DNA from 3 places in the Bradyrhizobium sp. CCBAU 45394 genome. Region 1 is predicted to be linked to each of the others. Evidence: riboswitches for the same ligand, from Rfam matches in the RefSeq annotation. Region 1 holds a riboswitch; each other region holds the start of a gene.
What was found. Region 1 has a riboswitch for S-adenosylmethionine ahead of WN73_RS03505 (metallophosphoesterase family protein). Riboswitches for the same ligand answer to the same signal wherever they lie in the genome.

Region 1 (8,038 bases):
AGGTGCAGGTCGATGGCGTCGACGTCGTCGCGGAAGACGCCCTCAGTGCGGCCGCGCTCGAGGATGCCGTCGAGCGTCGCGATCACGCTGGCGTTGAGCTGGCGCAGTTGCAGGTTCTGCTTCAGGTGCTTGCCGTGGTGGATGTTCTCGATTGAGACGAGGCGGATGAAGTTCGGATTGCGCTCGTCGTGGTCGAAGGTCGCCTCGATCAGCCGGCGCAATCCCTCGCGCGCGTCGCAGCTTTCGATGTCGAGCTGATCCTCCAGCGCGCGGATGCTGCGATAGGCCTCCTCCAGCACCGCGAGGTAGAGCTGCTCCTTGCCGCCGAAATAATAGTAGATCATCCGCTTCGACGTGCGCGTGCGGGCCGCGATCGCATCGACGCGGGCGCCGGAATAGCCCTCCGAGGCGAATTCGGCCATCGCCACTTCGAGGATGTCGCGCTTGGTGCGCTCGGGGTCGTTGGTGCGCTTCGATGGGGGCGGCATGCGCTCGAGCATCACTGTTTCTCCCGCCAGTTTCCACGGATCACCTTGAAGGTGAAGGCAAATTTCACCCGTCCGTGCCTTGATCCAACGCGTATTGCATAAACGTACTAGTTCGTACATTATCCCTCCAAACCACGGTTGCGGCAACCAGAACCACAAAACGCGCGCGCGGCGGACCGCCTGACGCGAGCCGCACCGGACACATGGGGAGGACTTGCAATGACGTTGACGTCAACCGCATCGCTGCACGCGTCATCCGCAGCGGAGGCAACACCGGGCAAGCTGCCGAAGCGCGCCGCGCTGGTCAGCTTCGTCGGCAGCATGCTCGAATACTACGACTTCTTCATCTACGGCACCGCGGCCGCGCTGATCTTTCCAAAAGTGTTCTTCGCCAATGTCGATCCCTCGACCGGGACACTGCTCGCGCTCCTCAGCTTCGGCATCGGCTACATCGCGCGGCCGGTCGGCGCCGTCATCCTTGGCCATTTCGGCGACCGCATTGGTCGCAAGACGGTGCTGCTGTTCACACTGGTACTGATGGGTGGCTCGACGCTTGCGATCGGCCTGTTGCCGGATGCCAACGCGATCGGCAATGCCGCGCCCGTCATCCTGACGCTGCTTCGCCTGTTACAGGGCCTCTCGGCCGCCGGCGAGCAGAGCGGGGCGAACTCGCTGACGCTGGAGCATTCGGCCAACTCCAACCGCGCCTTCTTCACGAGCTGGACCCTGAGCGGCACCCAGGCCGGTGCGATCCTGGCGACGCTGGTATTCATTCCGGTATCGAGCCTGCCGGAGGACCAGCTTCTGAACTGGGGCTGGCGCGTTCCGTTCCTGCTTTCCGCTCTGGTGCTGCTGGTCGCCTACCTGGTGCGGCGGACCATGCCGGAAACGCCCGTGTTCGAAGACATCAAGGACAAGGCGCAGGTTGCGCGCTTCCCCGTCGTCGCCCTACTGCGCGACTACTGGCCCGACGTGCTGCGCGTCATCGTCTGCGCGCTGATCGCGACCGTGAGCACGATGACCGCCGTGTTCGCGCTCGGCTATGCCACCAGCAAGTTCGGCGTGGCGCGCCCGACCATGCTGTGGGCCGGCGTGCTCGGCAACGTCACGGCGCTGCTCACCCAGCCGCTCTGGGCCCTGCTCGCCGACAAGATCGGCCGCAAGCCGGTGTTCATCGGCGGCGTGCTCGGCTGCGCGGTGCTGCTGTTCCCGTACTTCATGCTGGTGACGTCAGGCAACACGATCGCGATCTTCGCCGCCGCGATGATCCTGTCCGGCATCGTCTACGCCGCGCCGAACGCGATCTGGCCGTCGTTCTACGCCGAGATGTTCGAGGCGCGCGTGCGCTATTCCGGCACCGCGATCGGCACGCAGCTCGGCTTTCTCGTCGCCGGCTTCACGCCGCTGGTGAGCGCGAGCCTGGTCGGGGAGGGGCCGAACGGCTGGGTCCCCGTCGCGATCTTCGTCGCCTGCTGCTGCGTGATCTCGGCAGCCGCTGCGGCGACGGCGCGCGAAACCCACACCGTCGACATCGCCGATCTCGGCAAGCGGCGCGCTTGAGTGAAGACGAGGCACGCATGCTGACCAGCGCAGTTCAGACCACGAGTGGCCCCGTCGTCGGCACCACGCAGGCCGGTATGCGTGCCTTCAAGGGCGTGCCGTTCGCAACCGCGCCGCGCTTTGCCAAGGCAATGCCGCCGAAAGCGTGGACGGAGCCGCTCCGCTGCACGGGCTACGGCGCTTACGCGCCGCAGCCGGGCCATCTCGATCATGCGGACGAGGCTGCCTGTCTCAGCCTGAACATCTGGACGCCGGCAGAGGCCGATCGGCCGCTGCCGGTGCTGGTCTTCATCCATGGCGGCGCCTTCGTCACCGGCGGCGGCGCCGACTATGACGGCGCATTCCTCGCCGCGCACGGTCCGGCGGTGATCGTCACCATCAACTACCGGCTCGGCCCGCTCGGATTCCTGCAATTGCATCGCCTTGGGCTCGGCGAGGCCAACAACCTCGCGATCTCGGATTCGCTCGCCGCCCTCGACTGGGTGCGCGCCAATATCGCGGATTTCGGCGGCGATCCTGACGCGATCACGCTGTCCGGCCAGTCGGCCGGCGCCTCGATGGTGATCGCGCTCGCAACCCTGCCGCAGGCCAGAGGCAAGTTCATTCGCGCCCTCGCGCTCAGCGCGCCCGGGCGGAACATCATGAGCGCCGATCATGCCGACGACGTTGCACGCCGCGTGCTTGCCGAGCTCGAATTAGCGTACGACCCAACCGCGATTGCCTCTTTGCCACTGCCAAAGCTCTTCGCGGCGGTGGAGCGCGTCAGTCGCGGGCTTGCGGACGAGACCGAACAAGGCACCGTGTTCGGCCCGGTGCTCGACGGAATCGTGATTCCGCGCGAGCCGCGGGACGTCTTCGCCGAAGGAACCTTGCGCGACATTCCGCTCTGGCTCGGCTCCTGCCGCGACGAGATGGTGATGTTCCTGAAGAGCACGCCGCCGGCCGCGATGATCCGCACCACCGAACGACAAGTGCGCGCCGCAGTCGGCGATGCCGGCTGGCAACGTCTGCTGGCGTATTACCGCGCCACAGCGCGCGTCGACGAGGATCCGTACGAGGCGCTGCTGTCCGACGCGTTCTGGCATCGCCCCATGGCAGATCTTGCGCGGCTTCATGCCGCGGCTGGCGGCGCGGTGTGGCTGAGCCGGTTCGACCATCGCCCGGCGCTGGAGCCGTTCCTGTCGCAGGGGCCGACCCACGGTGCCGACAATGCCTGCCTCTGGGCGCACCCGCCGGATTTCATCGACCGCCCGATCCTGAAGCGCAAGGGCGGGCCGATGACGCCCGAGGATATCGAGGTCGCCGCGCGGTTTCAGGCAAGCGTGCTGCGCTTCGTCACATCCGGCGCGCCCGACATCGCGGAAGCCTGGCCGCGGTTCGAGCCGGCCAAGGAGCCGCTCGCAATCTTCGGCCAGCCGTTCCACATTGTGCCTCTCAATGAAGGCGTGCGCTCCCGCCTGTGGGCGGAGCTGTCGGCCCAACGCGGCGCGCCGCAGGCTCCGGCCGCGCGAGCGAAGATCGGTTGATCGCAGCACCTTGGTCATGTAAGCGTTCGTCCAGCGCCGATTTGATCCTCAGCTTGCGGGCGCTTCTAAAAATGCAGCTAAAGAGACCCGCTATCCCTGCATCGTCCCGCATTGGGTGAATCGTCGGCCATCTCGAATGGAGAGGCCAAGTGAAATTTGCTGCCATCGCGGATGTGCACGGAAATCGTCCGGCGCTCGAAGCCGTCCTTGCGGACATTGCTGCGCTCGGCATCAACGAGGTCGTGAACCTGGGCGACCATGTTAGCGGTCCGCTCGAAGCGGCCCGAACGGCTGACCTGCTGATGGAGCGAGGCTTTCCGTCCATCAAGGGCGATCAGGACCGCATTCTCGTGGAGCTGTGGCAGGCCGGCACATCGGCGCGCAGCGATTTCCGAGAGCTCGAACGCAAGCATTTCGAGTGGATGGCAAGCATGCCGTCCACGCTCATGTATAGGGGGCGGGCGTTCCTGTGCCATGGATCGCCAGGGAATGATGCTGCGTTCTGGCTCGACCACATCGCGGGCGACGGCTGCCCGCGTCCGAGCCGGATTGATTCTATTGAGGCCGGCGCCGAGGGGATCGACGCCGAGATCATCCTGTGCGCACACACGCACATTCCGCGCGTGGTGCGTCTGAAGGATGGCCGGCTGGTCGTCAATCCCGGCAGCGTTGGATTGCCCGGTTACGACGGGAAGATGCCCGTTCCCTACGTGGTCGAGGTCGGCACCCCTCATGCGTGTTACGCAATTCTGGAGCATGCCAACAGAGGCTGGTCCGCGACGCTCCGCTACGTGGCCTACGACACCACGGCCATGGCAGCATTGGCGCGGGCCAGGGGAATGCTCACCTGGGCGAGCGCGATTGCAACGGGCTGGGTGCAGCGGGATCACCTGTAATCTGCTTCACACGCGAATGCGCCGAGTAACGCTAGATGAAGTGAGGCCTCGCTTCCGCGCGGCCCGCTTCGGAGCTGGCGATGATTGCTGCACTGGCAAGAGCAATATCCCGCGCGACGGGAACCAATGTCGATGTCGAGACTCTGAAAGTCGTCGTCATCTTCTCGGGAGCGGGCCTGCTGCTCTCACTCGTTGCTGCAATGATCTACGGACAGGCTGTCAACGCCGCCTTATTTTAGGCTCGTGCGCGTTCATCGCGCGCCTCGCCGCCTGTCCCGGCTGGTTCAGCGCAGGAACGGCACAGGATGGGCCGCGCGATGGAAGAAGTTGATCAGGGTGTTGATGTCGAACACCGGCAGACCCGACACCTCGGCGACGTCCCGCGAGAATGGGCACATGTTGGTGCACTCGAACAGGATCGCGCCGGGATTTTTGCAGGACGCCATGAAGGCTTCCGTCATCTCGATCATCTCGGCGCGCAGCACGTCAGTGTCCAGCTCTTCGCGGCCGAGAATGTAGGTTGCGGGAAACTGCGCATCGGGCTTCATGCCCTGGATTTGAACGAGAATGTCGTCCGGCGACCAGCCGACGCCGCGGAAGTGCCCTTCGTTCATGTGGTGGCCGCGTTCGGTGAAGATGCCGATGACCTTGCCGGGCGGCAGCATGGCGTGGATCAGCGGCGCCTGGATCAGGCTCGAGGTGAAGACCGGGATGTTCACGGCAGCCGCGAGCTGCTTCTGGAACGGCGCGAGGAAGCCGCAACTCGTCGTTATCGCTTTGACGCCGTCGGCTTCCAATTCGCGGGCCGCGGCGATGAACGGCTCGAGCAGGGTCGGATCGGGCTGGTCGCCCATGATCCTTGTGGCGTGCGCGCCGCGCACGATCTTGTAGCGCACCGGGAAGTCGTAGGAGAGCGCGTTGCCGATGTCGCCGCGCGGGCGCGGGAAGCGGGTATCGAGCATCAGAATGCCGATCGTCTCGCCGTAATTCGTGAAGCCGCCGCGGAGTTTCATGGTTCGTCCCACCGATTCGGGATGGTCGTGGCCGGCAGTCTAATGCGTTTCGTGAAACCGGCTGAGGAGGGACTTCCGCCGTTCGCTGCGCGGCTGGCGGATCATCTCCTCTGGCGTACCGATCCCGGCCATGACGCCATCATTCATGAAGCCGACGCGGGCTCCGGTACGGCTTGAGCACCGCGAATCCCCAGACATACATCGCGGATTGGCGCTCAGAACTGCACTTCGCCGGGAATGTCGTCCGCGCCGAGACCTACGGCTTCAAAACCCTTCAACATCCATTCGCGGGTCTGGCCCAGCGAGCGGTTGTAGTCGGCCCAGGCGCTGAGGAAGTCCTTGTAGCGCCGGTCGCTTTCGGCGCGGATGCCCATGTTGGTCGGCAGCGTGAGCAGCGGACGTGGCACCGCGAGCTCACCGAGCGTCGGGTTCTTCTTCAAGGTCGCGACCGAAAGCACCGCCAGCGAAATGTTGCAGTCCGCGCGTCCGGTTGCGACGGCGAGGATCGCCTCGTTGCGCTCCTTGAAGCCGAGGATCGTCGCCTTCGGGCAATAGCGGCGCGCGATCGTCTCGTGGGTCGAGCCGATGTCGACGGCGATCTTGACCTCGGGCTTGTTCAGCTCGGCCCAGGTTTGCGGCTTGGCAAAACCCTTCTTGGTGATGACGGTGAAGGAGTGCACCAGGATGGGCGTGGAAAAGTCGATGACCAGCGAGCGCTCCGGTGTCGGGTTCACGGCGAAGGCAAGGTCGATCTTCTCGGCCTGGAGATCCAGGATCTGGTTGCCCCAGGTCGATTCCAGCGTCTCGACCTTGGCACCGAGCTTGCCGGCGATGTCGTTCGCCATGTCGATGCAGGCGCCCGACCATTGATTGGTGGTGAGGTCCTTGTGGAAGTAAGGATCCTGGCCGGCGATGACGGCGATCCGCAGCACGCCGCTCTTCTTGATCCGTTCGAGCGTCGAGCCCGGCGCGGTGTCGGCCTTGGCCGAACCGGTTGCGGCGATCGCGGCTCCGGCGAGGGCGACAGTGGTGAGTGCATCCCTGCGATTCATGGCAGTCTCCTGGGCAGTCGCTTCTGGACATTCGAACCCGGCGTCTGGACTATTTCTGTATTCAGATTAAAATGCAATACGGTATTTTAAACTGGACAGGAAAGACAGGCCCGTGCGCGCTCTCTTCGTCGATGCCAATGACACCCTTGCCGCGGTGACCGAGAAACTGCTGCGCGGGGACAGCCTTCCGGTCGGCATCAACCGCAACCCCGCGATCACTCCCGACGACCTGCCACGCCTTCTTGACGGTGTTGAGATCATGATCGTCGACCATACCGCGGTGCCGACGGCGATTGCCGCGAAATGTCCTGCCCTGAAGCACGTCGTCTTCCTCGGCACCGGCGCGCGCAGCTACATGAATCCGGAGGAGCTGGGCCAGCGCGGCATCTCGGTTCACACCATCAAGGGCTATGGCGACACCGCCGTCGCCGAATGCGCGATCGCCCTGATGTGGGCCTCTGCAAAGAGCTTCGGAGAGATGGATCGCGGCATGCGCGAGGGCAATTGGCTGCGTCGCGATGCGCTGCAGCTCACCGGCAAGACGCTCGGCCTGATCGGCTTCGGCGGCATCGCGGCGGAAGCCGCGCGCATGGCGCTTGGCTGCGGCATGAAGGTGATCGCCTGGAACAGATCGCCGAAGACGCATCCGGGCGTCGAATTCGTCCCGCTGGACAAGCTCCTCGCGGACAGCCACGTCGTCTCGCTGCATCTGCTCCTCAACGACGAGACCAAGGGTTTCCTGTCGCGCGAGCGCATCGGGATGATGCGCCCAGGCAGCATCCTGATCAACACCGCGCGCGGCGCCGTGGTCGACGAGGAGGCGATGTGCGATGCGCTGCGCTCGGGCCACATCGCCCATGCCGGCCTCGACGTCTTCACCGTCGAGCCGCTGCCTCCAGGCCATCCGCTGACCAAACTGCCGAACGTGACGCTATCGGCGCATTCGGCGTTCCGCACGCCGGAGGCGAGCGACAACCTGATCGGCGCGGCGCTCGATCATTGCCGCCGCATCATCGCGAATGGGCGGTAGTGCAAACAGCAGGGGCGGGCATGACGCCTGCGCAGGGAGCGGGAAGCCTTTCGATCTTGCGCCTCCTGTTGGCCTGTCCTACGCCACCCGCGAACGACATTTTCGCGAGGCGCCCGAGCGCGTCGCCAAAGCCTGCAGGGAGCTGTCATGACCATTCGTAACACCCGCACCGGGGGCCAGATCCTGATCGATCAGCTCGTCGCCCAAGGCGTCGAGCGCGTCACCTGCGTGCCGGGCGAGAGCTATCTTGCGGCGCTGGACGCGCTGCACGACAGCCCGATCGACGTCATGATCTGCCGCGCCGAAGGCGGCGCCGCGATGATGGCGGAGGCCTATGGCAAGCTCACGGGGCGTCCGGGGGTCTGCTTCGTCACCCGCGGCCCCGGCGCGACCAATGCCAGCCACGGCGTCCACATCGCGATGCAGGATTCGACACCGATGATCCTGTTCGTCGGCCAAGTCGATACCGGCAT
Region 2 (8,038 bases), on a different contig from region 1:
TATTTCCTGCGCTCCGAGCAGATCCCGACGCGCGTGCGTCTTGCGGTCGGCGAGGAGTGGCGCTCGAACGACGGCGGCAGGCATCGCTGGCGCGCCGGCGGCATGTTGATGCAGTTTCTGCCGAAGGCGCCGGAGCGCGCGCGGCAGGCGGACTTGCATCCCGGCGATGCGCCCGAGGGCGCCGAAGTGCACGCCGTCGCCGAAGATGACGCCTGGGTCGAGGCGCGCTCGCTGGTCGAGACCGTCGAGGACGTCGAGCTGATCGATCCGGAACTGTCCGGCGAGCGGCTGCTCTACCGCCTCTTCCACGAGCGTGGCGTGCGCGTGTTCAAGCCGCTGGTCCTGAAGGCGCAATGCTCCTGCTCGCGCGATGCGGTCGCCGCGATGCTGAAGAGCTTCTCGCCGGACGATCGCGCCGCGATGGTCAAGGACGACAAGGTCGTTGTCACCTGCGAGTTCTGCTCGTCGGTGTACGATTTCACGCCCGATGAGGCGGGCGTGGAGGACGCGTAACTCTATCGTCCGTCATTGCCAGCGCAGCGAAGCAATCCAGAGTCTTTCCGCAGTGGCAGTCTGGATTGCTTCGCTGCGCTGGCAATGACGACGGGGAAACAGCCTGCCAAGTGCTCGGACATCGTAGGGTGGGCAAAGCGTAAGCGTGCCCACCATCTTTCCGCGTCACCACCGAAATGGTGGGCACGCTTCGCTTTGCCCACCCCACGGCCCCGCCCCTAGTTCAACACCCGCTTGTTGTCCGGGCTATCCAGCGAAAACGTCGGCACGTCGATCTCGAAGCGTTCGCCGCTTTCGCTGACCATCTGGTAGCGGCCGGTCATGAAGCCGGAGGCGGTCGAAAGCGGCACGCCGGAGGTGTATTCGAAGCGCTCGCCGGGGGCCAGGGTCGGCTGCTCGCCGACCACGCCCTCGCCCTTCACCTCCTGCTGGCGGCCGGTGGCATCGGTGATGATCCAGTGCCGCGTCTTGAGCTGCACGGTCTCCTCGCCCGAATTGGTGATGACGATGGTGTAGGACCAGAAGTAGCGGGAGCGGTCGGCCGACGACTGTTCCGGAACAAAGTTCGGCTCGACGGTCACTTCGATCTGGCGGGTCACGGCGCGGTACATGGCTGCCATCATAACGAAAACCCGGCCGGGAACCAAACGCCGCAAGCGGCTTTCGCGACATCGTCCCGCCAGAATTCGCGGAGAAAGACACCCCAAAGAAAGACACCCTTATGTGATCCGGCCGCTTTGCGAGACGACGGCCGGACCGGTACAATCCCTATAACGTCGCGATTTGTGTGAGGGTTTCCAGGCCCCGATGACCATTGCGGACCAAGTGACGGGATCGACGATCGCGGGGGCCAAGCCTGCGGATGCAAAGCCGCGTGCGGCCGCGCCGGCCATCTCTCTGCCCGCCATCGGCGAGCGCGAGCTCCGGCTCGACCTGTTCCGCGGCCTCGCGCTGTGGCTGATCTTCATCGACCATCTGCCGTCGAGTCTTTTGACTTGGTTCACGATCCGCAATTACGGCTTCAGCGACGCCACCGAGATATTCATCTTCATCTCCGGCTACACCGCCGCCTTCGTCTACGGCCGCGCGATGCTGGAGAGCGGCGTCGTCATCGCCACCGCGCGCATCATGCGCCGGGTCTGGCAGATCTATGTCGCCCACGTCTTCCTGTTCACGATCTTCCTCGCCGAGATCTCCTACGTCGCGACCAGCTTCGAGAACCCGCTCTACACTGAAGAGATGGGCATCATGGACTTTCTCAAGCAGCCCGACGTCACCATCGTGCAGGCGCTGCTGTTGCGCTTCCGTCCCGTCAACATGGACGTGCTGCCGCTCTACATCGTGCTGATGCTGGCGCTGCCTTTGATCCTGTGGTCGATGAAGTGGAAGCCCGATGTCACGCTCGGCCTCTCGGTCGTGCTCTACGCGGTCACCTGGGAATACGACCTCTACTTCTCCGCCTATCCGAACGGCTTCTGGGCGTTCAATCCGCTGGCCTGGCAATTGCTGTTCGTCTTCGGTGCATGGTGTGCGCTTGGAGGTGCGCGGCGCATGTCGCGTATTCTGGCTTCACCGGTGACGATGTGGATCGCGATCGCCTATATCGTCGCGGCGTTCTACGTGACGCTGACCTGGTATGTGCCGCAGCTCTCGCATCTGATGCCGAAGCGGCTCGAGCAGTGGATGTATCCGATCGACAAGACCGACCTCGACGTGCTGCGCTTCACGCATTTCCTGGCGCTGGCAGCGCTCACCGTGCGCTTCCTGCCGCGCGACTGGCCGGGCCTGAAATCGCCCTGGCTGCGGCCGCTGATCCTGTGCGGCTCGCATTCCCTGGAGATCTTCTGCCTCGGCGTGTTCCTGGCCTTCGCCGGTCATTTCATCCTGGCCGAGGTCTCCGGCGGCGCCGTCATGCATGCGGTGATTAGTCTCTCCGGAATCCTGATCATGTGGGGCGTGGCCTGGGTGATTTCGTGGTACAAGCGCGTAGCTGACAAGAGCGGTGCGAAAACCAAGAACGCCGTCGGCAACGCCGATCTGGCGGGAGGGGGCTGATGAAGGCGAAGGTTCTCCTGAGCCTGATCCTGCTATGCGGTGGCCTCGCCGCGCCGTCGGCGCGCGCGGAGGATGCTGCGCCGCCCGCTCCGGCCGCGCCCGCAGCCTGCGAATTGCCGTCCTATCTGCTCACCAGCGAAAGCCAGCTTCCCAAGGTCGCCGACGCCATCAAGGCCGGCAAACCGCTCGAAATCCTGGTCATCGGCAGCCGTTCGACCACGATTCCGGCCTCCGAGGACGCTTCCTATCCGGCACGCATGCAGGCCATTTTGAAGGACAAGCTGTCGCCATCGGAAGTTGTGCACGTCTCCGTAGAAATACAGAGCAAGAAGACGGCAGAGGAGGCGGCCGCCAGCTTCGTTAAGCTGATGGAAGCAAAAAGGCCTACTTTGGTCATCTGGCAGACCGGGACCGTGGATGCTATCCGAGCAATCGATCCCGACGATTTTCGCGGTGCGGTGACCGGAGGGGTTTCCGCATTGCAAAATGCAGGGGCTGACGTCGTGTTGATGAACTTGCAGTACAGCCCGCGTACCGAAACCATGATCTCGGTGCCGCCCTATCTCGACAATATGCGGGTGGTGGCACAGGAGCACGACATCCCGCTGTTCGACCGTTTCGCGATCATGCGGCAGTGGAATGATCAGGGTCAGTTCGACCTGTTCAGCCCGTCCCGCGGGCCTGAGCTCGCGAAACAGGTCCACGATTGCCTTGGCCGGGCGTTGGCACAGTTCGTGATCGACGCAGCCCATCTGGGGCCGGCCCAGCAGCAAAATTGAGGTCTAGTGTTAATGAGTTCTATCCGCCCTTTTTGCCTGACGGCATGGCTGGCAGCACCCGTGGCGGCGGCGCTGCTGTTGCTGACTCCTGTTTCGCAGTCGCGCGCGCAGGCGCAGGCCGCGCAGGCAACGCCCGCGCCCGCGCAGGCCGCTAATCCCGCTCCGGCATCGCCCTCCCAGACCACCGTCGCCGCGACATCTCCCGAACAGCGCGGCATCACCGCGCGCGCCATCGACAAGGTGAAGCAGGTCGCGAAATCCGCCGGTGACGTCTTCAACCGCGTCCCCTGCCTGCCGCCGAAGGGCGGCGCGAAGGCGATGGGCTCGCTGCCGCATGTCGCGGGCAAGCTCGTCGCCGGCAAGCCTGTCGTGATCGTCGCGTTCGGCTCGTCGTCGACCGCCGGCTACGGCGCAAGCTCGCCCGATTTCAACTATCCGAACCGTCTTGCGGCGCAGCTGCGCCGGCAATATCCGACCGCGGACATCACCGTCATCAATGCCGGCGTCGGCGGCGAGGACGCGCCCGAGATGATGAAGCGCCTCCAGAAGGAGGTGATCGACGTGCATCCGGACATGGTGATCTGGCAGGTCGGCACCAACGCCGTGCTGCGCAATCTCGATCCCGGCGACACCGCCAAGATGGTCGAGGACGGCATCGCCCGCATCCAGGCCGCCGGCGGCGCCGATATCGTGCTCGTCGATCCGCAATATTCGCCGGCCGTCAACCAGCGCAAGGAGAGTGCCGGCAAGATGGTGAAGCTGCTCGGCAAGGTCGCTGAGCTCCGTCACGTCGGCATCTTCCCGCGCTTCGAGGTGATGCGCGACTGGCACGAGAATCAATCGATCCCGGTCGAGAGCTTCGTGATCGCCGACGGCCTGCATATGAACGATTGGGGCTATGCCTGCTTCGCCCAGCTCCTCGGCGACGACATCATCCGCTCCGTCGGCCAGATCAAGCTCGGGGTCAACGTGCCCGGGGACGTGCGGGCGTACCGGCCGATGTAGTTCGGCTGCGTAGCCGTAGGGTGGGCAAAGGCGCGCTCTTCGCGCGCCGTGCCCACCATCTATCGCCAGCTCGGTGGTGAATGGTGGGCACGCTTCGCTTTGCCCACCCTACGGAGCTCGATCGCCTCACGCCCTCTCCAGCGCCGCCGTCAGATCCTCGATCAGATCGTCCGCATGCTCCAGCCCCGCGGAGAAGCGGATGAAGCCCTCGCTGATGCCGAGCGCGGCGCGGTCTTCCGGCTTCAGGCGCTGATGCGTCGTGGTCGCCGGATGGGTGACGAGGCTCTTGGCGTCGCCGAGATTGTTCGAGATCTTCGCAAGCTTGAGCTCGTTGAGCACGCGGAACGCGGCCGCCTTGCCGCCCTTGACCTCGAAGCCGACCAGCGTCGAGCCGCCGCGCATCTGCTTCTTCACGAGCGCTGCCTGCGGATGATCGGCGCGGCCGGGATAGATCAATCGCGAGATCTTCGGATGGCCGGCCAGCACTTCCGCAACGCGTGCCGCGGTGTCGGTCTGCGCGCGCACGCGCACGGCCAGCGTCTCCAGGCCCTTGAGCAAGACCCAGGCGTTGAACGGCGAGATCGACGGCCCGGTCTGGCGCATGAAATTGTGGAGGTGCTCGGCGACGAAGGCTTCCGACGACAGGATGATGCCGCCGAGGCAGCGGCCCTGGCCGTCGATGTGCTTGGTCGCGGAATAGACCACGACGTCGGCCCCTAGCGCGAGCGGGCTCTGCCAGATCGGCGTCGCAAACACGTTGTCGACGACGAGCCGCGCGCCGCCCTTGTGCGCGATCTCGGCGATGCCGGGGATGTCGAGCACGTCGAGCGTCGGGTTGGTCGGGCTCTCCAGGAAGAACGTCTTGGTGTTCGGCCGCAAGGCCCGCTGCCACTGGTCGAGATCGAGGCCGTCGACCAGCGTGGTTTCGATGCCGTAGCGCGGCAACAGATCCTGAATGACGTAGAGGCACGAGCCGAACAGCGCGCGGGAGGCGACCACGTGGTCGCCGGTCTTCAGCGGCGCCAGGATCGCGGTCGTCACCGCGGCCATGCCGGTCGCCGCCGAACGCGCCGCTTCGGCGCCTTCTAGCTCGATCATGCGGCGCTCGAACATCGAGATGGTCGGGTTCGAATAACGCGAATAGATGAAGCCGGGATCCTCGCCCTTGAACCGCGCCTCGCACTCCTCGGCGCTGTTGTAGACGTAGCCCTGGGTCAGGAACAGCGCCTCCGACGTCTCGCCGAATTGCGAGCGCAGGGTGCCGGAATGGACCAGGCGGGTTTCGGGACGGTAAGTGGCAGGCGACTTCGACATAGGTACCTCCGACATGACCGTCTCGTCGAAAACGGTCACAAAAAAACCGGCCTGGATATATCCACGGGCCGGGATCACAGAGGTCCCCGGCCTGTTTAGCGACTTATTTAACGTGGCTGCAAGCCGGCCGGCTCAAATCACCACGGGATAAGTGATGCTCATATTCCGCAATGGCCTTTCCGTCAAGGCGTCCATCGGATAGCCGTAAAAGGCTAGTATTTCCCGCACGTCCGGATGCGTTTGACCCCTGACGAGGACCCCCGGTTGAGCTTCACGATCGCCGCCGACGCCAATGGTATCCTGCCCGACCGCATGATCGCGGCGATGGCGGAGGCGGGCCTCATCCTGCCCGCATACGATTTCGTCGAAAGCCAGATCCAGCCGGCGAGCCTCGACCTCCGCCTCGGAGACATCGCCTATCGCGTCCGCGCCAGCTTCCTGCCTGGTCCCGGCGCCACGGTGGCCGAGCGCATCGACGAATTGAAGCTGCACGAGTTCAGCCTTGCCGACGGCGCGGTGCTGGAAACCAACTGCGTCTACATCGTGCCGCTGCTCGAGAGCCTGGCGCTGCCGCCGGAGATCGTCGCGGCTGCGAACCCCAAGAGCTCCACCGGCCGGCTCGACGTCTTCACCCGCGTGATCGCCGACGGCACCCGCCGCTTCGACATGATCGGCGCCGGCTATCACGGCCCGCTCTATGCCGAGATCAGCCCGAAGACATTTCCGGTGCTGGTGCGCGAGGGCTCGCGCCTGTCGCAGGTGCGCTTCCGCACCGGTGACGCCATCCTCAATGCCGACGAGCTCGATGCGCTGCATGCGTCCGAGCGCCTTGTCGACATCGACGATGCCGATCTGGCCGGCGGCGTCGCCGTCTCCGTCGATCTCTCCGGCGAGAAGGCGAGCGGCTTCGTCGGCTACCGTGCCAAGCGCCACACCGGCGTCGTCGATGTCGATCGCCGCTCCGGCTATTCCGTCGAGGACTTCTGGGAGCCGATCTCGGCCCGGCCCGACGGCAGCCTGATCCTCGATCCCGGCGAGTTCTACATCCTCGCCTCGAAAGAGGCCGTGCAGGTGCCACCCGACTTTGCAGCCGAGATGGTGCCGTTTGATCCGCTGGTCGGCGAATTCCGCGTGCACTATGCCGGCTTCTTCGATCCCGGCTTCGGCTATGCCGGTGCCGGCGGGTTGGGATCGCGCGCCGTGCTGGAGGTGCGCTCGCGCGAGGTGCCGTTCATCCTCGAGCACGGCCAGATCGTCGGCCGCCTCGTCTACGAGAAGATGCTCGCCCGCCCCGACGCGATGTACGGCCAGCGCATCGGCTCGAACTACCAGGCGCAGGGCTTGAAGCTCTCGAAACATTTTCGGGTGTAGCGACATCTCCAACTGTCATGCCCCGGCTCGACCGGGGCATCCAGTACGCCGCGGCGTCTCGATTCAATCATAACTGTCTCTGGAATACTGGATCGCCCGGTCTTCGCCGGGCGATGACACCGAGTCTGTGGCTGGTTGCGCCGCCCCAGCCGCGATGACACACTCCCGTAAAACAACAAGCCGGGAGCGAACATGACCGCCGCAGCTGACTCCGCGCAGGAAGCCCAATGGAAGCGCTGGCGCGCGGTCGCCGATCTCTATCACGCCTATTTCACCGGCCTTATCCTCACCGTCGTCACGCGGCGCGGCACCGCGGATGCCGCGGAGTTCGTCTTCCGCGTGTTCCGCCGTCAGCAGCAGGAGCGCTTCCTGCCGGGGCTGGAAAAGCTCGGGCTCAGCCATCTGCCGCCGGCGGTCGCGGCTGCGCAATATCACTACCTCTCCAACTGGATCGGCGGCGTGCATGTCGAATACATGTATGAGAGCGACGTCAAGGCCTGGATCCGCTATCCGCCGCCGCGCTGGATCTGGAAGGGCACCGCGATCTGCGGCGTGCCGGGCGAAGTCTCACGCGCGATGCTGCGCGGCTGGCACGCCAATAACGGGGTTGCGCTCGGAGATCTTCGCCTCGGCTTCGTCTGCACCAAGCAGAGCGTCGACGGCCAGGACGGGCTCGAAGGCTATTATCATCAATACGACCATCCGCTCGAACTCGACCAGCGCCTGGTGTTCGCGCGGCATCTGGAAGCGCCGCCGTTCGATGCGAAGACCGCGCCGGCGCTGCCGGTCGCGAGCTGGCCGAAACCGCGGCTTGAAAAAGCCTATCGCAACTATGCGATGGAATATGTCCGCACCGCCGCGCCCGTGATGGTGCAGCTGTTCGGCCCGGAAGACGCCGGCTATCTGCTGCATCTCACCGGCAAGCTGATCGGGATGCAGTATTTCGACGAGGTAGCGGCCGCACTCGCGACGAGCCGCGGCGGCGCGAGGGAATTCGCATC
Region 3 (8,038 bases), on a different contig from region 1:
GGGCGGGACATCTTCAACTCCGGAATGGCAGGCGGCTCGTAACTTACGATTTCGACCCGGTCGGGGGCACCGTATAGCGCGTCGCGTGGCTGCCGACGAGGGCCGTGGAGCGCACCGAGGCCCCCGCCTCGATCAGGGCAGCCTTGATCTTGTCGATGCTGCTCGCGCTCGTGACCGAGACCAGCAGCGCGGCGCCATCGAAGGCGGTATCGGGCACCGCCACGATGTCGGCGAGCGGCGACAGCGCCCGCGCGATCTCGGCATTCCACCCCGAGACGCGCACGCTGAAAGTCTCCACCTCCGTCACCAGGGCACTGTCGGCGACGCGCGAGATCGCGAACACGGGCAGCGCGGCCGGATGGTCGGCACGCTCGACGAAGGGCAGCCGCGCGATGATCTTCGGTGCGCCTTCTGCTTCCAGCTCCAGCCACCACGGGGTGCGGCTGGAAGTCGCCGAGACCAGCGCCAGATCGCCCTTGGATTTCGCGACCGCCTCGACCGCGGCCTGCGCGCTGAAATGCGCGACGTAAGGCACGGTGAAGCCGAAATGGAATCGCACGGAATCGCGCATCGCGGGCTCGCTCACCGAGATGTCGGCATGCACCGCGAACGGCGCCTGCACGTAAGTGAACGTCGCGATGATGACGCGCCAGATGCTCTCGACCGTGTCGAGCGGCAGGATGCCGCGATGGCGCTCCACGATCCGCCGCATCATGTCGGCCTCGCGCGCAGGCCGGAACGCCGAGCCCACCTCCTGGGTCTGCTTCACCTGGATCAGGCGGTCGATGATGTCGCCGCGCTGCATCAGGAGGCGATGCATGCCCTCGTCGATCGCGTCGATCTCCTTGCGCAATTCCTGCAACGATGGTGGCGCGGGCGGACGTTGGGACATATCTGGCAAGTGCTGTTGAGAGGCGTTCCAATGCGGGTCCATCAGGTCGGACCCGCCGCGGTCGATGTCTTGATTAGGCAGTCGGAGCGGCGAAAGCAAAGAGAAATGCAAAGGGAAATCGGGCCTTTTCGGCTGACGCGACGGGGACGAATTTGGTCAATCAGGACCGTATCTTGACGAAAACCGTCCAAGCCGTTAAGTTTTGCCTGTTCCGTGGTCATTTGAGCCGGCCGGCTTGCAGCCACGTTAAAAAACTCGCTAAACAGGCCGGGGACGCTTCCGATCCCGGCCGAACCTATCGTTCAGGCCGGGTTTTTTATGGCCTGATGCAAGTAGCGGTCTGAAGTCCGATCGCAAACGAGGTCGATGGTCAGATGGTTGGCGTCACGTCGATATCCAATCCCGCGATCAGTGCCGATGAGCGGTCGCATGAGGTGGATCATCCGAGCTCGCTCGTCGCGCATTTCGGCGCTGATCAGCCGTTGCCGCTCGACTGCGGCATAGATCTCACCCCGTTCCAGATCGCCTACCAGACCTATGGAGAGCTCAACGCCGATCGCTCCAACGCGATCCTGATCTGCCATGCGCTGACCGGCGACCAGCATGTCGCCAATGTGCACCCCGTCACCGGCAAGCCCGGCTGGTGGGAAACCCTCGTCGGTGCGGGCCGTCCGCTCGATCCGAGCCAATACTTCATCATCTGCGCCAATGTGATCGGTGGCTGCATGGGCTCGACCGGGCCGGCCTCGATCAATCCCGCGACCGGCAAAGTGTGGGGCCTGGATTTCCCGGTCATCACCATCCCTGACATGGTTCGCGCGCAGGCGATGCTGATCGACCGGCTCGGCATCGACACGCTGTTCGCGGTGGTCGGCGGCTCGATGGGCGGCATGCAGGTGCTGCAATGGACGGCGGCCTACCCCGAGCGCGTGTATTCCGCGCTGGCAATTGCCTGCTCGACGCGGCACTCGGCGCAGAACATCGCCTTTCACGAGCTCGGTCGCCAGGCTGTGATGGCCGATCCCGACTGGCACAATGGCGGCTACGCCGATCGCGGCATCCATCCGCATCGCGGCCTTGCGGTCGCACGGATGGCGGCGCACATCACCTATCTCTCCGACGCGGCGCTGCATCGCAAGTTCGGCCGGCGCATGCAGGACCGCGACCTGCCGACCTTCTCGTTCGACGCCGACTTCCAGGTCGAGTCCTATCTGCGCTACCAGGGCTCGTCCTTTGTCGAGCGCTTCGACGCCAACTCCTATCTCTATCTGACGCGCGCGATGGACTATTTCGACATCGCCGGCGACCATGGCGGCGTGCTGGCGAAGGCGTTCGCGGGCATCAAGACGCGCTTCTGCGTGGTCTCCTTCACCAGCGACTGGCTGTTCCCGACCTCGGAATCGCGCGCGTTGGTGCATGCGCTGAATGCGTCGAGCGCGCGGGTATCGTTCGCCGAGATCGAGACCGATCGCGGCCATGACGCCTTCCTGCTCGACGTGCCCGAATTCTTCGACATCGCCCGCGCCTTCCTGGAATCGGCCGGCAAGGCGCGCGGACTCAACGGCAGGGGTGGCTAGGATGTCAGTGCAGGAAGTGCTGCCGCTGGGCGGCCTTAGCGCGGGACAGTCCGGTCATTTTCGCGCCGACCATCTGCTCGTCGCCGAGATGGTCAAGCCGGGCTCCAAGGTGCTCGATGTCGGCTGCGGCGACGGTGATCTGCTCCAGCTTCTGGAGACCCGCGGCATCGACGGCCGCGGCATCGAATTGTCGCGCGAGGGCGTCAACCGCTGCGTCGCCAAGGGCCTCGCGGTGGTGCAGGGCGACGCCGATACCGACCTCGTGAACTATCCCGATGATGCCTTCGACTACGTGATCCTGTCGCAGACGCTCCAGGCGACGCGGCAGCCGCGTGTAGTGCTGGAAAATCTCCTGCGCATCGGCCGCCGCGCCATCGTCTCGTTCCCGAACTTCGGCTTCTGGAAGATGCGGCTCCAGCTCCTGATCGGCGGCCACATGCCGCGCACCGAGAACCTGCCGGCGACCTGGTACGACACCGCCAACATCCACTTCTGCACCATCAAGGATTTCGTCGAGCTCTGCGACGAGATCAACGTCAAGATGGAACGCTCGGTGGCGCTCGATCTCTATGGCCGCCCGGTGCCGCTGAACCTGCCCTGGTGGGTGTGGAATATGTTCGGCGAGCAGGGCGTGTTTCTGCTCACGCGCGGGCAGGGGAAGTGACGCCGTAGGCGTCATTCCGGGGCGGCACGAAGTGCCGAACCCGGAATCTCGAGATTCCGGGTTCGCTCTTCGAGCGCCCCGGAATGACTGGGTAAACTAATGCGCCGCCACCGACCTCGGATCGCGCGCCGGCCAGCGACCTGCTTCCACCAGCGTGACGAACCGCTCCACGGTCTCGTTGAACAGCGCGGGCTCCTCGAGGTTGAGCACGTGCCCCGACTTCGGAAACATCGCGAGGCCCGCGGCCGGAAGATGCTTCTTCAGGAACAGGCTCGGCCCGACGCAAGGGTCATCCTCGTCGCCACAGATGATCAGCGCCGGCGTCGCGACGCCCCTGATCGCGTCCGTCGTGGTGTAGATCGAGGGACGGCCGCCCTGGAAGCCGCGCATCGTGCGCGCCGATCCCCTGGCATCGTGCCGCGCCAGCGCGGCGTAGAAATCGGCGTGGCCGCGTGGGTCCTTGACCAGGAAGGGAATCCGGCTCGGCGCCTCGCGCGTGACTTTTGCCACCTCCGTGGAGCCGAGCGTCTCGAATTGCTCGGCATTGGCGCGGCATTGCCTGCGCCAGGCGTCGAGATTCTCGATCTCCGAACCGGAGCCGACGCCGGCGAGCGTCATCGACAGCGCCCGCTGCGGCGCGTTCAGTCCGATCTGGAGCGACGAATAGGCGCCCATCGAGAGCCCGACGAGATGCGCGCGGTCGATCCTGAGATGATCGAGCACCGCGAGCGCGTCGGTGTAGAAATGCGTGTAGGTGTAGACCTCGCCCTCAGGCACGTCCGACGGCGTGTAGCCGCGCGCCGAATAGGTGATGCAGCGGTGGCCGCGCGAGAAGTAGCGCATCTGCGGCTCCCAATTGGTGTAGTCGGCCGCGAACTCGTGCAGGAAGATGATCGGCGTTCCCTGGCCCGCTTCCTCGAAATAGATGCGGACGTCGTCCCTGGTCGTGGCGTGGGGCATTAACCGTTTCCCTCTCTTCTAGCCGCAGATGGAGGATCGCAGTTAATGCTGTTGTCCGCAATGCGGCAGCGTCAGGCCGGCACCGACACAAAATCAACCCAGCTATTCACCGGCACGGTGTCTTTTTCTCGCCACATGGGGCGGCTTAACGGCCCGAGGGATGTCGGCCGCGCACGGGCCGGCTGGGAAGTGGGGGTGTCAACGAAGGATGACTAATGTTCGAGTTGTTTGCGTCTCGCCTGTCGCGTTGTGTTGTCGCGCTGGCGCTGTTCTTCGCGGCGGTCGCCGCGTTCTCGTCTCCGGCCTCGGCACGGCCGCATCGTCATAGCGCAGAGCGGCACGCTTACGCGCATCACGCCAGCAGATATCATCATTACCGGCACCAGGCCCGCAGTTCGCGCTTCGAGCGCAGCGCGGCGCAGTTGCAGGCCGGCGGCTTCATGGACACGCAGGCCAGCTACGATCCGAACGCCAATAGCGGCGGCATGGGTGACACGCGCTATCTGGGCGGCGGTGAAATGGGCATCGGTGGAAACGTGAGCCGCGCCGGCAAAGTGAGCCGCGCCCGTAACATGAGCCACGCTGTCAACAAGAGCAGCGCTGGCGACAATGGCAACGCCGGCAACATGGGTATGAGCAGCGGCTTCGGCGGCGGATCGGGCCTCGTGTCCGAGGCGCGCCGTTATCTCGGCGGCAACCCGACCGGGCGTGGCAGCCTGTGGTGCGCGCGCTTCATGAACATGGTGCTTGAGAAGACCGGCCACCGGGGCACCGGCTCGGACATGGCGAATTCATTCGCGCGTTACGGCACGCGTGTCTCCGGCCCGCAGGTCGGTGCCATCGCGGTGATGTCGCGCGGCGGCCGGGGCGGCCACGTTGGCATCATCACCGGCGTCGACGCGCAGGGAAATCCGATCATGATCTCCGGCAACAACGGCAACCGCGTCCGCGAGGCGCCGGTCTCGCGCGGCCGCATCTATGCGTATGTGATGCCGAACTGAGGTGAGGGAGCGTAGGGTGGGCAAAGGCGCGTTAGCGCCGTGCCCACCATCTCGCCCCGCAGAGATAAAGTTGGTGGGCACGCTTCGCTTTGCCCACCCTACGAAGCTCACACCAGCTTCGGCTCTTCCACCGCGACCGCATCCCCCACGCCGATCTCGCCGCCGGCGATGACCTCGGCATAGATGCCGCAGTCCATATGTCCGAGATGCCGCGAGAGCGTCGGCGGAATCTCGAGATCGCGCTTTGCCGTCACCGGGTCCACGTTGGTGGCCGGGCAACGGACGATGCGCTTGACCACTTGCAACCGGGCCTGACCGATCGCGAGCGTCTGGCCGACGAGGTCGAGTTCGGACCAGGCCGGCCAGCCCTTCACGTAGAGATTGGCGCGGAAGCGCAGGGGATGCACGGCGGTGCCGCCGAGCATGGCCTCGATCGCGCGGACGCTGTCCAGATTGATGATGGAGACGACCTTGCGGGCGACGTCGGAAAAGCTGTGGTCGCGGCCGGACAGGACTTTTGGCGGGCCCTTCAGCTCCGGCTGAAAGTTTTCGCTGAAGTAGCGCTCGATGGCGGCGCGCCCGGCGGCGGTCTCCAGATCGCCGCTGGCGACGATCTGGCCGTCCTTGCGGATGGTCAGGCGGTTGGTCGCGTCCTCGAACCGGCTGTCGAGGGAAGCCAGCCGCTCATTGCGGGCCAGCATCAGAAACTGGATTTTCGGCTTCCAGGCCGGCGCCTCGGGATCGAACCCGCTCGGGCCGTTCTCGATGGCGTAGCGGCGGTCGGCGGGCAGGGTCTGGCCGACCCGCAAGGCAACGCGGGGCAGGGGTTCCGGGGTGAGGCCCTTGATGGGATAGCGGTAGAGGCCGGTGATCTCGGCGGTCTGGCTGGCTGTCATGGCGCTACTTAGGGGATTCGGCCACGCCGCGCCAAGCGGGCCGATGCGCGCACGAAATTGTGAAGACGCCTCTTTCGCTCCCGCAGCCCGCATCCCACATCTGCCTCAGGCCGGCGGCAGCGTCGGTAAATAACGACCGTTACCGGTTGAGAAACGTCAATGCGGTAATCGGAAACCCAATGAAGATGCCGTTTGGAGTGCCTTAGAGGGCTCCATGGGCAGGCCGAGGGAAAGAAAAGATGAACATCGAGAAGTATACCGAACGCTCCAGGGGCTTCATCCAGTCCGCGCAGTCGCTTGCGGTGCGCGAGGGGCACCAGCAGTTTTCGACCCTGCACGTCCTGAAGGTGCTGCTGGACGACAATGAGGGGCTCGCTGCCGGTCTGATCGACCGTGCCGGCGGCAATTCCCGCGCAATTTTGAAGGCGACCGAGGACGCCCTGAACAAGGTGCCGAAGGTCTCCGGCGGCGGCGCCGGGCAGATCTATCTGGCGCCCGAGCTCGCGCGCACCTTCGATGCCGCCGAAAAGGCCGGCGAGAAGGCCGGCGACAGTTTTGTCACCGTCGAGCGGCTGCTGCTCGGCCTCACGCTGGAGAAGACCAGCGAGGCCGGCACGATCCTCAGCAAGGGTGGTGTCACCCCGCAAAACCTCAACGCGGCGATCGAGGCCCTGCGCAAGGGCCGCACGGCCGACTCGGCGACCGCCGAGAACGCCTATGACGCGCTGAAGAAATATGCCCGCGACCTGACCCAGGCCGCGCGCGACGGCAAGCTCGACCCGGTCATCGGCCGCGACGAGGAGATCCGCCGCACCATCCAGGTGCTCTCGCGCCGGACCAAGAACAATCCCGTCCTGATCGGTGAGCCCGGCGTCGGCAAGACCGCCATCGCCGAGGGCCTCGCGCTGCGCATCGTCAACGGTGACGTGCCGGAGAGCCTGAAGGACAAGAAGCTGCTCTCGCTCGACTTGGGCGCACTGATCGCCGGCGCGAAATACCGCGGCGAGTTCGAGGAACGGCTGAAGGCCGTGCTCCAGGAGGTGACCGGGAGCGAGGGCACCTTCATCCTGTTCATCGACGAGATGCACACGCTGATCGGGGCAGGCAAGGGCGACGGCGCGATGGACGCATCGAACCTGCTGAAGCCGGCGCTCGCCCGCGGCGAGCTGCACTGCATCGGCGCGACCACGCTCGACGAGTACCAGAAACATGTCGAGAAGGATGCGGCGTTGGCGCGGCGCTTCCAGCCGATCTTCGTCAGCGAGCCCTCGGTCGAGGACACCATCTCGATCCTGCGCGGCCTGAAGGACAAGTACGAGCAGCACCATGGCGTGCGGATCACCGATTCCGCGCTTGTTGCCTCCGCGACGTTGTCCAACCGCTACATCACCGACCGCTTCCTGCCCGACAAGGCGATCGACCTCATGGACGAGGCCGCCGCGCGCCTGAAGATGCAGGTCGATTCCAAGCCGGAAGAGCTCGATTCGATGGATCGGGAAATCATCCGGCTGAAGATCGAACAGGAAGCATTGAAGAAGGAGAGCGACGCCGGTTCGAAGAGCCGCCTGCAGACGCTTGAAAAGGAACTCGTCGAGCTCGAGGAAAAATCCGCGTCGTTGACGGCGCGCTGGAGCGCGGAGAAGAACAAGCTCTCCGATGCGCAGAAGCTCAAGGCCGAGCTCGACGGCTTGCGTGTCGAGCTCGCCAATGCCCAGCGCCGCGGCGAATTCCAGCGTGCCGGCGAGCTAGCCTATGGCCGGATCCCCGAGCTCGAACGGCAGCTTGCGGACATCGAGGCCAAGGAGAACTCCGGCGAGATGATGGAGGAGGCGGTCACCGCCAACCACATCGCGCAGGTGGTCTCGCGCTGGACCGGCGTGCCCGTCGACAAGATGCTGGAGGGCGAGAAGGACAAGTTGCTGAAGATGGAGGACTCCCTCGGCAAGCGCGTCGTCGGCCAGGCCGAAGCCGTTCATGCGGTCGCAACGGCCGTGCGCCGCTCCCGCGCGGGTCTCCAGGATCCGAATCGGCCGATGGGCTCGTTCATG

Region 2: it holds a riboswitch for S-adenosylmethionine, as region 1 does, so the genes downstream of both, WN73_RS36120 (O-succinylhomoserine sulfhydrylase) here and WN73_RS03505 (metallophosphoesterase family protein) in region 1, are expected to answer to the same signal.
Region 3: it holds a riboswitch for S-adenosylmethionine, as region 1 does, so the genes downstream of both, metX (homoserine O-acetyltransferase MetX) here and WN73_RS03505 (metallophosphoesterase family protein) in region 1, are expected to answer to the same signal.

What each region holds. Positions count from the first base shown of each region.
Region 1 is NZ_LBIX01000004.1:583,639-591,676, reverse strand. Features, by position in the region: gene WN73_RS03520 (TetR/AcrR family transcriptional regulator) at 1-500, opposite strand, end outside; gene WN73_RS03515 (MFS transporter) at 708-2,048, shown strand; gene WN73_RS03510 (carboxylesterase/lipase family protein) at 2,066-3,574, shown strand; SAM riboswitch at 3,598-3,676, shown strand; gene WN73_RS03505 (metallophosphoesterase family protein) at 3,724-4,470, shown strand; gene WN73_RS03500 (hypothetical protein) at 4,551-4,709, shown strand; gene WN73_RS03495 (aspartate/glutamate racemase family protein) at 4,755-5,483, opposite strand; gene WN73_RS03490 (transporter substrate-binding domain-containing protein) at 5,699-6,535, opposite strand; gene WN73_RS03485 (NAD(P)-dependent oxidoreductase) at 6,648-7,565, shown strand; gene WN73_RS03480 (thiamine pyrophosphate-binding protein) at 7,713-8,038, shown strand, end outside.
Region 2 is NZ_LBIX01000175.1:173,580-181,617, reverse strand. Features, by position in the region: gene WN73_RS36145 (Hsp33 family molecular chaperone) at 1-513, shown strand, start outside; gene apaG (Co2+/Mg2+ efflux protein ApaG) at 732-1,124, opposite strand; gene WN73_RS36135 (OpgC domain-containing protein) at 1,321-2,568, shown strand; gene WN73_RS36130 (SGNH/GDSL hydrolase family protein) at 2,568-3,347, shown strand; gene WN73_RS36125 (SGNH/GDSL hydrolase family protein) at 3,360-4,352, shown strand; gene WN73_RS36120 (O-succinylhomoserine sulfhydrylase) at 4,479-5,666, opposite strand; SAM riboswitch at 5,741-5,820, opposite strand; gene WN73_RS36115 (2'-deoxycytidine 5'-triphosphate deaminase) at 5,901-7,037, shown strand; gene WN73_RS36110 (hypothetical protein) at 7,230-8,038, shown strand, end outside.
Region 3 is NZ_LBIX01000012.1:105,037-113,074, forward strand. Features, by position in the region: gene WN73_RS07665 (pyridoxal phosphate-dependent aminotransferase) at 1-11, opposite strand, end outside; gene WN73_RS07670 (chorismate mutase) at 44-892, opposite strand; SAM riboswitch at 1,096-1,175, shown strand; gene metX (homoserine O-acetyltransferase MetX) at 1,267-2,469, shown strand; gene metW (methionine biosynthesis protein MetW) at 2,471-3,133, shown strand; gene WN73_RS07685 (alpha/beta fold hydrolase) at 3,230-4,093, opposite strand; gene WN73_RS07690 (NlpC/P60 family protein) at 4,309-5,094, shown strand; gene WN73_RS07695 (MOSC domain-containing protein) at 5,202-5,990, opposite strand; gene clpB (ATP-dependent chaperone ClpB) at 6,230-8,038, shown strand, end outside.